One region of the Peribacillus sp. FSL K6-1552 genome, then DNA from elsewhere that is predicted to be linked to it. Evidence: riboswitches for the same ligand, from Rfam matches in the RefSeq annotation. Region 1 holds a riboswitch; the other holds the start of a gene.
The links. Region 1 has a riboswitch for S-adenosylmethionine ahead of NST21_RS06035 (methionine ABC transporter ATP-binding protein). Riboswitches for the same ligand answer to the same signal wherever they lie in the genome.
Positions count from the first base shown of each region.

Region 2: linked by a shared signal. The riboswitch ahead of NST21_RS16795 (bifunctional homocysteine S-methyltransferase/methylenetetrahydrofolate reductase) and the one ahead of NST21_RS06035 (methionine ABC transporter ATP-binding protein) in region 1 are both predicted to bind S-adenosylmethionine.

Region 1 covers NZ_JBBOST010000001.1:1,249,792-1,261,643, forward strand. The annotation lists gene NST21_RS06020 (DUF1450 domain-containing protein) at 1-149, shown strand, start outside; gene NST21_RS06025 (MetQ/NlpA family ABC transporter substrate-binding protein) at 396-1,217, opposite strand; gene NST21_RS06030 (methionine ABC transporter permease) at 1,271-1,939, opposite strand; gene NST21_RS06035 (methionine ABC transporter ATP-binding protein) at 1,926-2,942, opposite strand; SAM riboswitch class I at 3,008-3,114, opposite strand; gene NST21_RS06040 (MBL fold metallo-hydrolase) at 3,788-4,612, shown strand; gene NST21_RS06045 (UDP-glucose dehydrogenase family protein) at 5,131-6,048, opposite strand; gene NST21_RS06050 (hypothetical protein) at 6,032-6,277, opposite strand; gene NST21_RS06055 (hypothetical protein) at 6,547-7,698, shown strand; gene NST21_RS06060 (NAD-dependent epimerase/dehydratase family protein) at 7,804-8,751, shown strand; gene NST21_RS06065 (lysylphosphatidylglycerol synthase transmembrane domain-containing protein) at 8,735-9,664, shown strand; gene NST21_RS06070 (alkaline phosphatase family protein) at 9,661-11,121, shown strand; gene NST21_RS06075 (glycosyltransferase family 2 protein) at 11,124-11,852, shown strand, end outside.
Region 2 covers NZ_JBBOST010000001.1:3,515,374-3,521,386, reverse strand. The annotation lists gene NST21_RS16810 (DNA ligase D) at 1-1,333, opposite strand, end outside; gene ku (non-homologous end joining protein Ku) at 1,483-2,328, shown strand; gene NST21_RS16800 (MOSC domain-containing protein) at 3,080-3,715, shown strand; SAM riboswitch class I at 3,842-3,940, shown strand; gene NST21_RS16795 (bifunctional homocysteine S-methyltransferase/methylenetetrahydrofolate reductase) at 4,044-5,891, shown strand; gene metH (methionine synthase) at 5,884-6,013, shown strand, end outside.

The DNA.
Region 1 (11,852 bases):
AGGATAGATGCTTGTTGTATTGCGGACAATGTTTAATGCAGCCGTTTGCAGTTGTGAATGGTGTAAACATTGTCGCAAACGATCCAGTTGAACTTCTCGAAAAAATTGAACAATATGTAGCTAGGCTTAAACAAGGAGACACTGTGTGAAAAACGAGAAAATGAAATTAGTAATAATTGATTATTGCTTTTATTGACAACTATATCATTATATTGTGTTTTCCCCGAGAAACATGCGAACCTTCAGAGAGCATCCATCTATGATAAAATATATGTAAAACCCTACTACAAATGCTTATTAATTGCATTGATTGATATCTTCGCATAGTATGACGGAAAAAATTCAAGGCCTGTTCCCAAAAAGGGAGCAGGCCTTGAATTTTATGGTTTGGTGTCTTATTTCATCCAATCTGGTTTTCCGAAGCCTGCAAACTTGCTATCGATTACTTCTTCAAACTTGTCTGATTCAACTACTGATTGAATATCCTTAGCAAATTGTGCATCTACATCTTTTGTATTCACAGCAACAACATTACGATACATATCCGGCATGTTTTCTAAAACAAGGGCATCTTGGAGTTCCATTTTTGCTGCAAGAGCGAAGTTACCTGGGACCGCTGATAGGTCAACGCTGTCTGTTGCACGCGGCAATTGAGCCGATTCTAATGGTTTGAATTGAATGTTTTTTGGGTTCTTTGTTACATCTTTTTCAGATATTTTTAAGGGATCGACATCTGGCTTGACTTCAATTAAATCTTCATCTACTAGGACTTTAAGTGCACGTGCAAGGTTAACTGGATCGTTCGGTAGGGCTAGTGATGTACCATCTTTAATGTCTTTCAACGATTTATATTTGTTCGAGTATATACCCATTGGTGCTGTCGGTACAATAACAAGGTCAGAAAGCTCTAAATCATTTTCTTTAGCGAAGTTATCCATATACACTTTGTGCTGGAAAAGGTTGGCGTCGATTGAATTGTTGCCAAGCGATTTATTTGGCTGGATATAGTCAGTGAATTCAACGATTTCTATTTTGTAGCCAAGATCTTCTAGGCCTGGCTTGATGGCCTCTTTTACCATATCCGCGTAAGGGCCGGTAGTTGCTCCGATTTTCAATTCTTTTTTGTCTTCAGTTTTTGGGGAAGCATCATCGCTTCCGCAAGCTGCCAAGCCAAGGGCTAGTGCGCAAACAGATAATAAAGAAGCTATTTTTTTCATTGGAAATTCCTCCTGTAATATGTTGTATTAAATCATTGTTAAAATGACTGATTCTATCGTTTGTTTACTAAGTATGAGGCCTTGTCACCAACCATTTGAATGATTTGTACAAGGCAGATTAACACGACGATTGTCGTGATCATAACTGTGTTGTCATAACGGTAATAGCCGTACCGAATGGCCAGGTCACCAATTCCGCCCCCACCGATTGTCCCAGCCATCGCTGAGTAACCGATAAGTGAAATGGTCGTTAACGTCAACCCTTGAATGATTCCCGGTTTTGCCTCAGGAAGAAGTACATCCTTAATGATCATCCATGGAGTGGCACCTACAGCAATTGCAGCTTCAATCACACCTTTATCTATTTCGCGTAATGCCGATTCAACGATTCTGGCAAAAAAAGGTATCGCGGATACAGATAGGGAAACAGAAGCCGCTCTTGGCCCTATCGTTGATCCAGTAAGCAAATCCGTTAAAGGAAGGAGGGCGACTAAGAGAATGATAAAAGGGATTGAACGGACAATATTGACAGCGAAACCGAGAGATCGATTCACGACGTTATTTTCAAAGATTAAATTCTTGGTCGTTGTAAACAGCAATACTCCAAGAGGTAAACCAATTAGAAGGGCTACCGCAAGGGAGATTCCAACCATATAGATTGTTTCGAGAAAGGCTTTATTAAGGTCAGGTAAAATATTGACGACGGAATCAAACAGTGACATGTTTCAACACCTCCACAGAACTGGTCCGATTTGTTATATATTCCAGTGCCGATTGAACTTCAGCAGCCTCACCAATTAATTCAATGATTAAGATTCCTAATGGAACATCCTGAATATATTCAATTTTGCCGTGCAAGATATTTCCCTTTACTGAATACTTTTGTAGAGCATCGGAAAGAATCGATTCACCGGCGGTGGGCCCTTCAAATTGAATTTGAATAATCGTTCCTTTGCTTTCCTCAATTAAGTGTGAGGGAAGCTCAAAATCCAATACACTGCTGATGAATTGCTTCGTCAACTGCTGCTTTGGTTGTGAAAATATCTCATAAACAGATCCTTCTTCGATAATCCTGCCATCCTGCATGACAGCGACTCGATGGCATAGTTCTTTGACTACTTCCATTTCATGGGTAATCAATACTATAGTGATACCAAGTTCCCGACTAATCTTTTTTAATAACTGTAAAATCGCTTTTGTTGTTGTTGGATCAAGGGCAGAAGTCGCTTCATCACATAATAGTACAGTAGGGTCATTGGCTAAGGCTCGCGCTATGCCGACCCGTTGCTTTTGACCTCCGCTGAGCTGGGCCGGATAGACATCCTTTTTATCACTAAGCCCAACTATGTCCAGCAGTTCTAGAACGCGACTTTTGATGGCGCCCTTTGATTTGTGTGCGGCTTTCAAGGCGAAAGCAACATTTTCAAAAACGGTTTTGGAACTGACTAAGGAAAAGTGCTGAAATATCATACCGATTTTTTGTCGTTGTTTTCGAAGCTCTTTGCCTGATAAAGACGTTAAGTCAATCCCGTCAATAATGATATTTCCTTTTGTCGGACGTTCAAGCAAATTTAAGCAGCGTATTAATGAGCTTTTTCCGGCTCCGCTGTAGCCAACAATCCCATAAACTTCACCAGTCTGAATTGTCAAAGATACGTTATCCACTCCGACAACTCGGGTATTTTTCGATATGTATTCCTTTCGGACTGATCGGATTTCAATCATGAGCCTTCCCCCTTAAACATAAAAAACTGCCTCTATCATTCAGAAAGAGGCAGCGAAATTATTTCGTCTTATCTTTCAGAATGTAATCATTCTGCAGGAAGTAGCACCGTTCCCGATTGGGGCGGTTGCCGGACATCACAGGGCCTGTTCCCTCAGTCACTCTTGATAAGTAAATTATTATTTTGGAATATTACAAGTTTTCTAATATAATCTATATTATTTGTAAATTCACACATTGTCAATCGTTTCTGTAATTTTAGAATAACTTTCTGGTGATTTAATTAATTTTTTTAATGGTAAATCTAGAATTGGATAATCATACCTTTTGGAATCGGGGTATTGTCACCATTGATCGTTAATGGTCGTAAAGCCATACTTTTTCATGATTTTTGTAAGATAAGCTTCGTTCTTTTTAGCAGCTTGTCGATTTTTTTTAATAATTACATGAAGTTTTTGTCAGGAAAGTATTGTTTCAAAGTCTGTATCATGAATGCTTTAGCTTTTTTATCAACCAAGGTAATATTGACAGTTACTCAGCGTTAATGATTAGCCGTGAATTTTTTTATCGCCCAAACTTAAATACGGAGTACCCTTTCTTAACAACTTCCTTTTAACCAAAGCCAGATTTTTGCTGTTTCTTTTCTTAGTTGCATAATAGAATACCTTAAATCAATGACAATGGTTTCAAACAGTGCCTTGATTCTACCGGAAAATATACAACGGGTCTTTGCTAGGAAAATACTATTTGCTTGTCAAAAGTATGGAGGGATATTACATTTATTGTAATGAACAAGGGGTAAATAGGATATTAAACTATTTTTATACAATTGATGAGGAGGGAAGCCATGCTGGAGATTAAGACGATAAATGATGTGGTTTGTGTACAAGGGACCCCTGAAGGAATAAAGTCGGGGATGAGTGTATATGCTTTTTTAACAGACGGCCTATTGATTGATACGGGAGCCCAAATTTTATTGGAAGAACTTATCCCTTTCTATGAATCAGCCGACTTCGATTTAGTGGCGCTAACGCATTATCATGAGGACCATACTGGCGGTGCGGCCTGGATACAGGAACATAAAAAAGTTCCCATGTATATTCATCCGATGTCGATTGATGTTTGTGCGAAGGATGCTGAATATCCTGATTATCGCAAAGCTTTTTGGGGAAGGAGAGACGGCTTCAAAGCTGAGCCGTTGGGGAGGACTGTTCATTCCCGTACCCAAACGTGGGAGCCAATCTTTACCCCAGGTCATGCTAAGGACCATATGGTGTATTTGAATCACAGTAATGGCATGCTGTTTTCAGGTGACCTATTCGTTACCCCGAAAACGAAGCTTGTTTTACGGGAAGAATCGGTCCCTGTTATCATCGATTCCATAAATAGATTACTTCAATATGATTTTGGAGAGGTTTTTTGTTGTCATGCCGGTCATGTCCCTAATGGGAAGGAAATGTTTCAAAGTAAGCTGGACTATCTGGAAAACCTGAGTGGTGAAATTTTACGATTGCATAATCAAGGCTTGGCAGTTCATGAAATCCAGCAAATTGTTTTGCCGAATCAATATCCGCTTATCGAGATATCTGGCCACGAATGGGATTCGGAGCATATTATCACATCGATATTAAACGGAAATGTGTTGATTACAGAGGAGAATGGAGTAACATAAAAAAATGTCATCAATTAGATGTTATTGAAAATTAAAGACCTCGGAAGTTTCTTCAAAAAATGAAGGGACGCTTTTTTCTGTATAGTTCAGGCCAAAAGTAATAAGGAATTACGTGAAATAATGAAGAAAAAATAGGGGGACTATTTGGACTTATGCTTAAAAAACCATTATTAAACGCTATTGGAGACCACATTATTATTTTCTCTTTGTCGGGCGGTCTACAGGGCTTAATGATATGAACAAAAAATGCTAAAGGATAGCTTTAGTGAAACTAACGAGTGAGGGCTCCTTATAGTGCTAGAGACGTGCATCTTTGAGAGTTAATATATATTCAAGAATGTGTAGTCGATCTAGGTTAAGTCAAAAGGTAGGCATAATCCTTAATTAAGGACATGTGTCTTTTTGTTTCATATAATATAAAAAAACTATAGAAGAGACTCGTCAAAAAAGCATCTGCCTAAGAACGCAGGTGCTTTTTCAAATTAATTATTCTGTCTTAGGGTTAGTTCTTTTTTGATTTATTTCAGGTAATAAAAATTACTTTTATTATGAAATGGTCTGCCTACTGAATAATATTCAATATTATATTCAGAAATCTCATCTAAGGAATAACTATTTTTTCCGTCAAAAATAATTGGATGATTCATTAACATTTCATATTTTTCTAGGGGGAAATCTTTGAATTCATCCCAATCAGTAGCTATAAAAACCATGTCTGTATTTGTTATAGCTTCCTCTATGGATAAAGCATATTGAATCTTTTCTCCCAAAATTTGCTTTGCTTCTTCAAGTGCTAATGGATCATAAGCCGTTACCAATGCTCCCTGCATAGTTAGCTCTGAAGCTATATCAATGGCAATTGATTCACGTACGTCGTTTGTATTCGGTTTAAATGCCAATCCTAATATTGCAATCTTTTTGTCTTTTAATTTACCAAAACGTTGCTTTGCTTTATTCATTAACAAATACTTTTGTTGTTTATTTACCTTTATTACTGCTTCCAGAATTTCAAGTGATTGCCCAGCTTCAGTAGCCTGTTGAATTAGACCACGAGTGTCTTTAGGGAAGCAAGAGCCCCCGAATCCAATTCCTGCTTTTAAGAATTGGGTTCCTATTCGAAAATCTAGACCCATTCCATGTGCTACTTCTTCTATGTTGGCACCCACCTTTTCACAAAGGTTTGCCATTTCATTAATAAAACTGATCTTTGTTGCCAAAAAAGCATTTGAGCTATATTTAATCATTTCAGCACTTAATAGATCCGTAATAAAAATAGTTTCCCCGAAAGGTTTATTTATTTCTTCTATGATAGATGCTGCTTTTTCACAATCGGACCCGATAACAATCCGATCTGCAGAAAAAGTATCATAGATTGCGGAGCCCTCTCTTAAAAACTCGGGATTAGAAACAATATTTATATTAACTAATTTCTGCATCTACTAATGCTAGTTTGGGATCGCTTGTAAAAAACAATTGACCTTTATTAAGATTTTTTTTCAATAAATCCGCTAACTCTGGCTCATAAAAGGGAGATATTCCAGCTTTCATTAGTGCAATATCATTTTCATTAATGTCATAACACACAACTTGATGACCTATTTCTGCTAAAGTCACGCCGGTAACTAGTCCTACATGACCTGTTCCAACGATTGTTATGTTCTTCATATTTATTCCTCTCATTGTCGTGTTTTCCTTATATATTACTATAGTACATTTTATAATAAACATTTTTTAAGGTAAATCTTAAATTATAACCAATATTTCCTTAAATGTAAAAAGGAACGTATTAATTTTAAAAAATACATTGACGTTGATTATCATTCGCTATTATAATCTTAATTAGAAATGATATTCATTATCAATTATGATGTAAATAGACGGGGGATACTATTGTGAGAAAAAAAGAATTATCAGCTATCTTTGCTAGTTTTTTAATGGCAGGTACGGTTTTGACAGCATGCAATACTAGCGAGAAACAGGCAAGTGAGGGTGCCGAAGAGAAAAAGCAAGAACAAACAGTTAATAAAGAAGAGACAAAGAAAGAATCAGAAATAAAAGAAGTGAATTACGCACAGGTTTTCCAAGAGGCTATTACTGAGTTGGAGAAGGCTAAAGAAGGAAAAGAAGTAGACTATGTTAAAGTGACGGACCTTTATAAAAACAATCTGCAAAGCTTAGTGCAAGACAGAGATGCAGAATTCGAAGATAAATTGGATCAGCACATTACAACCGCATTACAAGCTGGTAAAGAAGGTACTATGGACAAGGTCGTTGTTAAGCAAATATTTGATAAACTAATGCAAAAAGTCTTTTATACAACGATGAAACATGATTTTACTGAAGTAGATGAAAAATGGGGTAATAAAGAAGATGTAACAAAGGAAATTGAAGAAGCGAAGGGATATTACGCAATTCTTCAATCTACAGTAGAAAAACGTGATACTGCATATGGAACAAATATGGTAGACGTGATTGCTGGTGGATTTGCTGAGATGGAGAAAGCTGTAGAAGCGGATGATCAAGTAGGATTCTCACTTGGTAAGCAAGTTGTAGATAAGACAATTATGAAAACGTTTTATCTAGCAACTGGTGCCGTTCCAAATGGCTATGCAACAAAAGTGGCAGAGGCAGCAAAGAAGGATAAGGAAGAAGCAAAAGTGGAGCAAGCAGAAGGTTGGGCATTCTATCAATCTTTATTCGGTTATTTAAATGGGCATGCTGCAGAAGAAGCAGCCTTCATTCAACAGCAATTTGATTTGCAAACGGATAGTACGAAATTGGATCCTGCTGAGGTTAATAAGGCGTTTGTTCGAGGATTCTCTAAAATTGCCCTTGATGAATATAAGGAAAGTGAAGAATTTTGGGGAGAAGATAAATCTCCAATAACAGCATTAGAAGGTGCCCTATTTATCGACATTATTGGTGAAGATATTAAAGGGTTAATAGGTGAAGCAGAATATAGTAAGCTTACGGATAATGCACAACAATATTTGGAAGCAGCTAAAGCGAAGGATAAAAAAGCTGGCGAGCCATTGCTGAAAGAACTTCAAGCCACTTTACAATCAGTCATTGAAAAGGCAAAATAATTATTATTTTGCGCGGGAGGAGACCTTGTGAAAATTACAAGGTTTTTTCTGTGTTAATAGAGTTATACTGGTTGTGATAGAGATTCACAACAATGGGGTGTTCACATGAAGATTATTGTAACGGGTGGTGCCGGTTTTATAGGAAGTCATCTTGTCAAAAGGCTTATTCAGGAAAACCACGATGTATATGTCATAGATTGTCTTCATCCGTATTATTCACCACAAAGAAAAGAGAAACAATTGGATCATGTAGCGAGTTTCGGGTCCTTTCACTTTATCCAAAAGGACCTTTTGGATAGAGATGAGATGGTGTCCATATTTAAACAGATTTCTCCACATGTAGTTGTTCATTTAGCAGCTTTACCTGGTGTTGCTTATTCAATTGAAAAACCTCTTAAATATGTCGATTATGATATTAAAGCAACGATTAATGTGCTTGAAGCTTCAGGTAAGGCAGGTGTTTCCAAAATTGTATTTGCTTCTTCATCCTCAGTTTATGGAAATCAATCAGGACCCTTTAGGGAGGAAATGGCGAACGGGAAGGTTATTTCCCCGTATGCTGCCTCCAAATATTCGGCTGAATCCTATTGTCATGTTTATGAATATCTATATGGTTTTCAGGTGAATATAATGAGGTTTTTTACCGTTTATGGTCCTTGGGGACGTCCTGACATGGCAATTGGTAGCTTTATTAAAAAGTTAATGAACGGGGAGGAAATCACCCTCTTTGGTGATGGAAGAGCACGTGATTTTACATACATAGATGACATCGTGAATGGCATTTATTTGTCAATCAATCAACTAATGAAAAGTGAGGTCATCAATATTGGATCAGGAAGACCAATATTGATGGATACTCTATTAGCTGAATTGAAACGGCACTTCCCTGACATGAAAATAAACAAAGAAGCTTCTCGCGTGGGAGATGTTGTAAATACGTGGGCAGATATCGGAAAAGCCAAACGATTGTTAGGGTTTGAACCAAAAGTAGACTTTATAAAAGGACTATCAGAAACGGTAAAGTGGGCCAAGGAAAATGAGACGATTCTTTAAGCTTGGTCCAGCTTTTTTGATACTTATTGTTTTTGTTTTCTTAACCATTCATTATTTTGATGGGAAACAGGTATGGAAAGGTGTAAGTGAATTATTTGAGCATCCTTTTTTGCTTGTAACAATGTGGATCGTTTATTTCCTTTCCTTTTGTTTAAAAGGATGGGCTTGGCAGCTTTATTTAAAAGGAAAGGCTCGTTTTTCAACATGTCTTTTGGGGATTTTATATAGCTTATTGGTGAATCACCTACTGCCTATAAAAGTAGGTGATCTAGTGAGGGCCAAAATCTTAAGTGTAAGGGATGACAAGGTAAACTATGAGGAAGCTTTACATTCAGTCGTTGTATTAAGGGTTCTGGATATGCTCTGCTTAATAGGGATTACCTTGACAGGCCTGTTAGGTCTGGATGTAAGCTTTAAATTTCCTGTATGGAGCATCATAGCCGGTAGTATCTTTTGTATGATTACTTTATCTGTTTTACATAAATATTTTCCTGCCTTTTTAAAAAGACATATTTCTTTGCTTAAAAATGCTTTTTCAGGGAGAAATGGCCTGGCTATCATACTAGTTACCTTTTTTAGTTGGGTCTTAGAAGGCGGAATTCTTTATGGTACGGTCCTCGCGCTAAAAGGAGACCTGTCATTTTTTGAAACTGTGTTTTCAAATAGTATCACCATTGCTGGACAGATATTCCAAATTACACCTGGTGGTATCGGTAATTATGAAAGTTTTCTTGTATTTGCTCTTGGTTTATTTGGATTTCCTCTGATAGAAGGGTATACGATTGCGGTCATAACCCATTTTATGAAATTCTTATTTTCTTATATGGCTGGAGCAGTTGTTATATTAATTTATCCTGTCTCTTTTAAAACAGTGAAAGGGTGGGTTTGGATAAAAGGAGTGAGGAGAAAGTGAAAAGTGCATCAAAATTTGAAAAAATCGCTGCACGCTGTTGGAACTTATTAAATGAAGGAAAGCCATTTACACCGATTTTTGTCTTAGGAACCATGGTTTTATTCCATGCTGCGATTTTGGGCTCGCTACAAGCGGTCCAAGACCTAATGTTTGCCTTCATTTATGTAATTCCTTTATTAATCATCTATTTTGTTTTTGATTTTCCACTCTTTTTAAGGAATTATTTGTGGATTCCTTTTGTTATTTTTATAATCATTTGGAAAGATATTGATATAGGGCTTCTTTTATTTTCAATGGCCCTTTACTTCTTTTTTACGGTATTTTTTTGGGGGACTTTATATTATCACTTGAGAATTGGGACTTCTTGGTTGAATTTCACTCGTTTTTGGAAACTTGTATTAAAAAATAGTGATTCTACTAGTGGAAACGCCCAGGAGCAATTGCCAAAGTTTTTTTTAATCCTATCTATTTGGGAAATGGTTTTTGAAACAAATCGGGCTGATGGGGTCATCAATAATCTATCACTTTTGATTTTTTATGCTTTTATACTCGTGTTTGCCTACATTCTTCATCGTTATTTATTTGATTGGAAACCAAAAGCATATGAAACATACTCAAAAGATCAGGGCCCGCAGCCAGGAGAAGCCATTTCTGATAAGGTCATTGTTATTGTAGTGGATGGAATGAGAAAGGAACGTTTTTATGAAGCAAATACTCCTTTTTTAGACCTTTTAAAAGAAAACGGCACAGAATATATGAATATGGAAACCCTCTATCCTGCAAGAACAGTCGTTTGCTTTAGCTCGATGTTCACAGGCACCTATCCATTTGAGCATGGAATTAAGTCCAATATGGTATGGAAATTAGGAATTAATGTTGAAAGTATTTTTGATTCGTTAAGAAAAGTAGGCAAAAAGGGCAGACTTCTTGGAATCGCCCATTTGGTGGATTCGATGGGGGATGATGTAGAAACCGTTACCGCGGTTATGCATAAAGATAAAGCTGACCCTAATATTATGGAAAGGGCAAAGAAAATCATGAAAGAGCAGGACCCCGATTTGTTCGTTGTTCAAATGATTGGGACAGATCAAACCGGTCACAGCCAGGGAGTTTTTTATGATGAATATTTGCAAAAAATCCATGAAGCTGATGTGTTAATTGAAGATTTCGTTTCTTGGCTGAAAAAGGAAGGCAAGATGGACAATACGACTTTATTCATTTGTGCTGATCATGGCCAAGCAGATGGGATTGGAGGACATGGGCATTTAGATGAAGGTGAAAGATTTGTGCCATTTATTGTTCATGGTCCTCATATTGAAAAGGGGAAAAAAGTCCAAGAAAAACAGAGCCTCGTGTCCATGGCACCAACTATATCGTACTTGTTGGGAGCGCCTTTCCCTAGTCATAGCCGGGGTAAAGTATTGTTAGATGCAATTAGCAAGAAGAAAGAGGAATAAACATGAGAAAACAGCAAGTGATTGTCTTTTTGCCAGCCTATAATGAGGAAGAGTCCATTGGGGAAGTCATCGAAAGCATCCCCAGACACTTTCATCAACAGGTCGAGGTTAAAGTTTTAGTTATCGATGATGGGTCAAGGGATCATACAGTCCATGTGGCAAGAAAAGCTGGAGCCGACTATATTGTCAGTTTCGAGAAAAATCGAGGTCTAGGAGCAGCGGTTCGAGCAGGGTTAAAGGAAAGTTACGAATTAGGTGCGGATATCGCGGTCATGATTGATGCAGATGGAGAATACCCATCTAGCCAAATACCAGATTTATTGGAACCCATTTTTAAAGGAGAAGCTGATTATACAATGGGTTCCCGTTTTTTGGGAACTATAAATGGGATGAAACTTCATCGCCGTCTCGGGAATTATTTTTTTACTTTCGTTCAGAGTTTGTTACTCAGAAGGTGGATTTATGATGGTCAGTCAGGGATGAGGGCTTTTACAAAACAAGCACTTAAACATGCAGAAATCGTCCATAATTATAATTACGCACAGGTTTTAACCTTAAATCTCGTCAGAAAGGGTTTTCGAGTGAAGGAAGTCCCGATTCAATATCAAGTTCGTTCGACGGGAGAATCATTCATTACTTTCAGAGGCTACCTATCATCCGTGATTCCGGCCATTTGGAAAGAAGTAAAAAGACCGGTTCAAAAAGTAAAGATAGATGTAAATGCTCATCAG
Region 2 (6,013 bases), 2.3 Mb from region 1:
AGGGTGGGTCTAAATCCAGGACGAGTTCATCAGGTATTACTTTTCCCGCTTTCTGAAATGGAGTATGAAACTCTAGGGCAAGTTGGTTGCCAAACCACAGCAATGTTTCAATATCATTACACAACATATACTCAATATCCTCATCCCAGAACGTTTTAATAGATGCAGGCGCATAATCTGGTTTGTTTTTTTGGAAAAATTTTTCATTGTCCATAGATCCATGAGGATAACGAATCGTTGTTAGCAGTTTATCCTTTAAAAAGGGTAAGAAAAATGCAGAAACCTCTCGTAAATATTGAAGGTATTCAACTTTTATCACCTGTTTGTCATCGATTATCCAAAGTGGTTTATCCCGGGAAGATATTTTTATTGAATCTGGAAATGTAAATTGGCTGATTACGAATTTTTCCCAAGTACATTCATTGGGGGATGTCTGTAAAAGCCATTGTGAAAACTGAGGTTCACGTAATTCATTTTCCTCGTATACATGTAAAAATTGAACTTCAATACAAATGGACGGATGTATATAAAAGAATTGTTCGTCTTCTTCTGAAGCATTTTGTTTTATCAGTTCGTGTAAGATACTTTTATCGTGAGCGCTAAGCCCATTTTTGACACTACCAATTTTCGTGATTTCATTACCTTTATATACTGCGAGGGAAACATATCCGTTTTCTTTATTCAAAGCTGTGATGAAGCAGGAAACAGCCCTCCAATTTTTCACTTTGATCCAGGAAGTGGAACGTTTTCCTTCTTGCCAAGTACTTTGAATTTCCTTGGCGACGATCCCTTCTCCATCTAAGAGGATGACTTTATTTATTGCCTTATCTAAATCGACATAACTCTCAATCAATTGAATTAAAGCCTTATCATTTGGATTAGGAGGCATAGGCAATTCAAGTATTTCTCCAAGGTTTTTAATCATTTTCCTTCGTTCTGACATTGAATTAGTGGTAAGGTCATTTCCGTTGATCCTAAGCAGATCAAACACGATAAACCGGCATGGAGTAAAATTAGCTTTTTCAGAAATCAGGGATTGTTTCCGCAGGCGGCCACGCCATTGTACCTCAAAAAAGTCTGCTTTTGCTTCATTTGTGAGCCAGACTAATTCACCATCTAACTGCAGTGGTAGAAAACTTTTAAGATCTAGGTCATTAATAAATGTACTGATTTCTGGGAAAAGGGAAGATAATTCCTTCCCATTTCGACTCGTAATTTTTACCGTATGGGCATCTATTGTTAAAATGGCACGAAAACCGTCATATTTGACTTCATAACGCCAATCCGTGGATTTCGGGGCTTCGGGGTAATATGTTGGCAGCATCGGTTTCATTTTATTTGTACCTCCGCAATAAGTGATTGACATTATTTTTGCCAAAATAATGAGGTGTTAGAGTTGGCAAATGTTTTTTCGAATTATTTTAGACAAGAGGGAATAATAAGTCTGTACTTCTATTTATAAAAAGTTATGAGGTGACGAATATGCATACCATTTGGAAGGGAAGCATTTCTTTCGGTTTGGTGAACATTCCGATAAAACTTCATGCCGCAACGGAAGATAAGGACATATCCTTGCGAACGCTGCATAAGGAATGCCACTCACCAATTAAATACGAAAAAGTTTGTCCGGTCTGCCAGAAGGAAGTAGGCAAGGAAGACATTGTTCGTGCTTTTGAATATACAAAAGGAAAGTTTGTTGTATTAGAAGACAGTGAGCTAGAAGAACTTAAAAAACAAAATGAAGAAAAATCAGTGGAAATCATGGATTTTGTTAAAATTGAAGAAATAGATCCGATATATTTTAACCGAAGTTATTTTATGTCTCCAAATGATGGTGGCATAAAAGCCTATTCCCTATTGCGGCAAGCACTCAAGGAATCGAATAAGGTTGGGTTAGCAAAAATCATCATCCGTTCAAAGGAACAAATGGCAGTTATAAGGGTTGTAGATAACACCTTGTTGATGGAAACGATTCATTATCCAGATGAAGTACGCTCCGCAGCAGATGTTCCGAATATCCCTGCAAATGAAACAATTGTAAAAAAAGAAATTGATACGGCAATTTTGTTAATAGATCAATTGACGACGACTTTTGATCCGACAAAATACAATGATGATTATCGAACGGCGTTACTTGAGCTGATTGAATCAAAGAAAACAGGACAGACGACGATTACAGCCAAAACAAAAGAAACAGTGTCCAACAATGTTACCGATTTAATGGAAGCTTTACAAGCATCCATTGATCGAACGAAACCTGATAAACTGGAAGGGAAAAAAACGACGACCCGGAAAAAAGCGGCACCGAAAAAAAAGAAACAAGCGTAAAAAAAGAAGCTGAGTGGAAGACGAACCAATGTCTCTCAGCTTCTTTTTTTTTTATCAGAAGGGAAACAAAGTGAATGCAGTGGTTAAAGAGGTACACATAGCTGAACAATTTAAACGGAATACATATTAATTAAGTTTGTGTTTTGTAAAGATAATTGGGTTGCCCGTGGAGATATTTGTAGGACTAATCTATGCGGTAGAGGAAGAATGTGAATTAAAACCCTTGGTTTTTTAGTAAGAAAAACGGAATGGTTCTTTTTGACAGAGAAGAAGCTGTGAATTTAAAAAGAAAAGGTAGTGTTTTAGGCTGATGTGTTTTAAAGGAGTGATTCTGAGCAGAGCAAAATATTATTTTGAAGATGATAGTGTCATTCAGTAAGGCGATATATGGCTGATCTTTATTGTAGGGATTGAGTAGTGGATTTGAAGAAGGCAAAAAAATTCGCTCCCTGAAGAGCGACAATGAGGAAATTAATCGTGAAATCAACATATAGGCGACCGATTTTGTTTTTCGACTATATATTGTGTTCATATTCTACCATATTTAATTCTGAAATAGCAACCAAATTACCGAAACTATAGTACGATTTTTCTGAAAATCAGTAATTTTCCACCATTACTCCCGGAAGTAGAAGTTTTTATCTTCTCCGAAATAGTAAAGTAATTAAAATAGATGCAGAATAAAATGAATTTTTAGTATAATGTATTCATATAAGGATGATATAAAGTAAATAGGATTGGAAGATGTTAATTGGAAAATGGAAAAATCGTGTCCCTTCAAGCCGGAAAGCCTAAACAGGAAATGTTTTCGAATGTTAAGATTTTATCAGCTATGGATAAAAAAACTTTGGATAATGTGACCGTAACAAAATCAGGAATAGTTGGAGACGGAGTAGGTAATCTAAAGTTCCATGGAGGCCCTGACCGTGCATTGTGCATTTATCCTTTTGAGCATTACTCATTTTGGAATGAAAAATTCTCTAAACAGCTTGATATCCCTGCTTTTGGTGAGAATTTAACAGTAGCTGGGATGATGGAAACTCAAACGTATATCGGTGATATCTATCAAATAGGTGGGACAATTGTTCAGATCACCCAAGGACGAATTCCTTGCTCGACTATTTCTCACTTTAACCAAGAACCTAAGTTTTTGACATCAGTGATGAAAACAAGTTTTACTGGTTATTTTGCAAAGGTCATTCAAGAAGGAGTTATTAAAAAACAAGATGAAATTGTTTTATTAGATCGACTTCAAGAAAACATCTCAGTATATTATGCAACTGAAGTGATCCTGCATAATCGAGACGGACAGGATGGAGCTCATGCTTTACTTTCTGTAGATTCGTTAGCGGAGGACTGGAAACAAAGGATATTAAAGAGAGTTTAAACTTTGAAGGATGTTTGATCTTAGTAGAAAAGAAAAAAATGACTATCAAACTATTGAAATTGACAGATTATTAATGTAAATTAAATATAAACAAATTTTGAAATGTTAAGAAAACTTTATAAATGGATCTTATCGAGAGAGGTGGAGGGACTGGCCCGAGGAAACCTCAGCAACCAGCTTAGGCAAAGGTGCTAAATCCAGCAAGCAGAGCTTGATAGATGAGGAGAATGTTTCAAAAAACCTTCTTCTTTGAGAAGGTTTTTTTTCTTTTCTCTCATACTCATAGAAAACGACAAAAACAGAATTGTTTTTGAGAGAGGGTGTACATATGGATTTTCGTAAAGAATTGAAAGAAAGAATGCTGGTTGGAGAAGGAGCAATGGGAACATTATTATACTCATATGGAATCGATCAATGTTATGAGGAATTAAACTGCACTAATCCTGATCAAATTGAATCCATTCATCGTGCCTATTTAGAAGCAGGTGCTGATATTCTACAATCGAATACTTACGGAGCTAACTTTAATAAATTGAAACGGCATGGTCTTGAAGATGAAGTAAGCCGAATTAACCGTCAGGGGGTTATCCTTGCTAAAAAAGCTGCAAAAGGCAATGCATTTGTATTTGGTACTATAGGGGCGCAGCGAAGTATCCGTAAATCGGATTTAAGCATGGAAGAAATTAAGCGAGGTTTTCGTGAGCAGCTATATAGTCTGCTTATAGAAAATCCTGATGGGATTCTCCTTGAAACATTTTATGATCTGGAAGAACTTGAAACCGTGTTGCAAATTGCTAAAAAAGAAACGGAATTGCCAATTATTGCAAATGTATCGATGCATGAATTAGGTAATCTTCAAAATGGGATCCATTTAAATGAAGCATTTCAAAAACTCGAGCAATTGGGTGCTGATGTTGTTGGTGTGAATTGCCGTCTAGGTCCACATCATATGATTCGCGCCTTGGAAGAAGTGACTTTGCCAAAGCATGCGGCTATCGCTATCTATCCAAATGCCAGCCTACCGGATTACGTGGATGGAAGACTAGTTTATAAAGCAGTGCCTGAATATTTTGGCTCAAGTGCCCTTGAGCTTCGTGAGCAGGGTGCCACGATAATCGGTGGGTGTTGTGGAACAACACCACTTCATATTCAATCTGTGAAAAATGCGATTGGGAGTTTAGTTCCAGTAGAAGAAAAAATGACGAAAGCCCGTGAAATCGAAATAATTGAAGTGAATCATAGAGAACTGGAACTACCCCTGCATGAGCAGGCCAAAACTGAAAGAACGATTCTTGTTGAACTTGATCCGCCGAAAAAATTAGGAATTGAAGGTTTTATGGCTGGTGCGGAGGCATTAAAAAATGCGGGTGTTGATTCGATTACATTAGCTGATAATTCACTTGCTTCGCCGAGGATATCTAATGAGGCGCTGGCCAATTTGTTGAAAAACCAATTAGATGTAAATCCAATGGTGCATATTACGTGCCGTGATAGGAACTTAATTGGCCTTCAGTCACATTTAATGGGGCTTCAAACGGTGGGGTTGAACGAGATTCTGATTATCACTGGTGATCCTTCAAAAATAGGGGACTTCCCAGGTGCAACTTCAGTCTATGATTTATCGTCATTTGACTTAATTAGTATGGTAAAACAATTTAATGAAGGTCTTTCCTATTCCGGTCAAAGTCTTGGTCAACGGGCAAATTTTAAAATTGCGGCTGCCTTTAACCCAAATGTGAAATATTTGAATAAGGCCGTTCAGCGGATGGAAAAGAAGATTGCTTGCGGTGCTCAGTCCTTTTTGACCCAACCGATTTATTCAGTTGATCAGATTGAAGAGGTTTATGAGGCGACAAAACATTTAGATACTCCAATTTTCGTCGGAATCATGCCGTTAACGAGCACACGAAATGCGGAATTTATCCATAACGAAATACCGGGTATTAAATTACCTGATAATGTAAGGCGAGCTATGGCTTTAGCTGGGGATGACCCAATAAAGTCAAGAATGGAAGGTGTGAATATCGCCAGAGAACTGGTGGACGCCGCAAGAGAAAAATTCAAGGGGATTTATTTAATTACACCATTCCTTCGCTATGAAATGACTGCGGAACTTACAAAATATATTAGAGAAGTCGATAGTAAACATACATCAGAGGTGGCAGTACATGAATAAAAAAGCGATTCAAGAACAGTTACAGTCTAAGATTCTCCTTCTTGATGGAGCAATGGGAACCATGCTTCAAGCTGAGAATTTAACAGCAGAGGATTTTGGGGGAGAACAATTCGAGGGGTGTA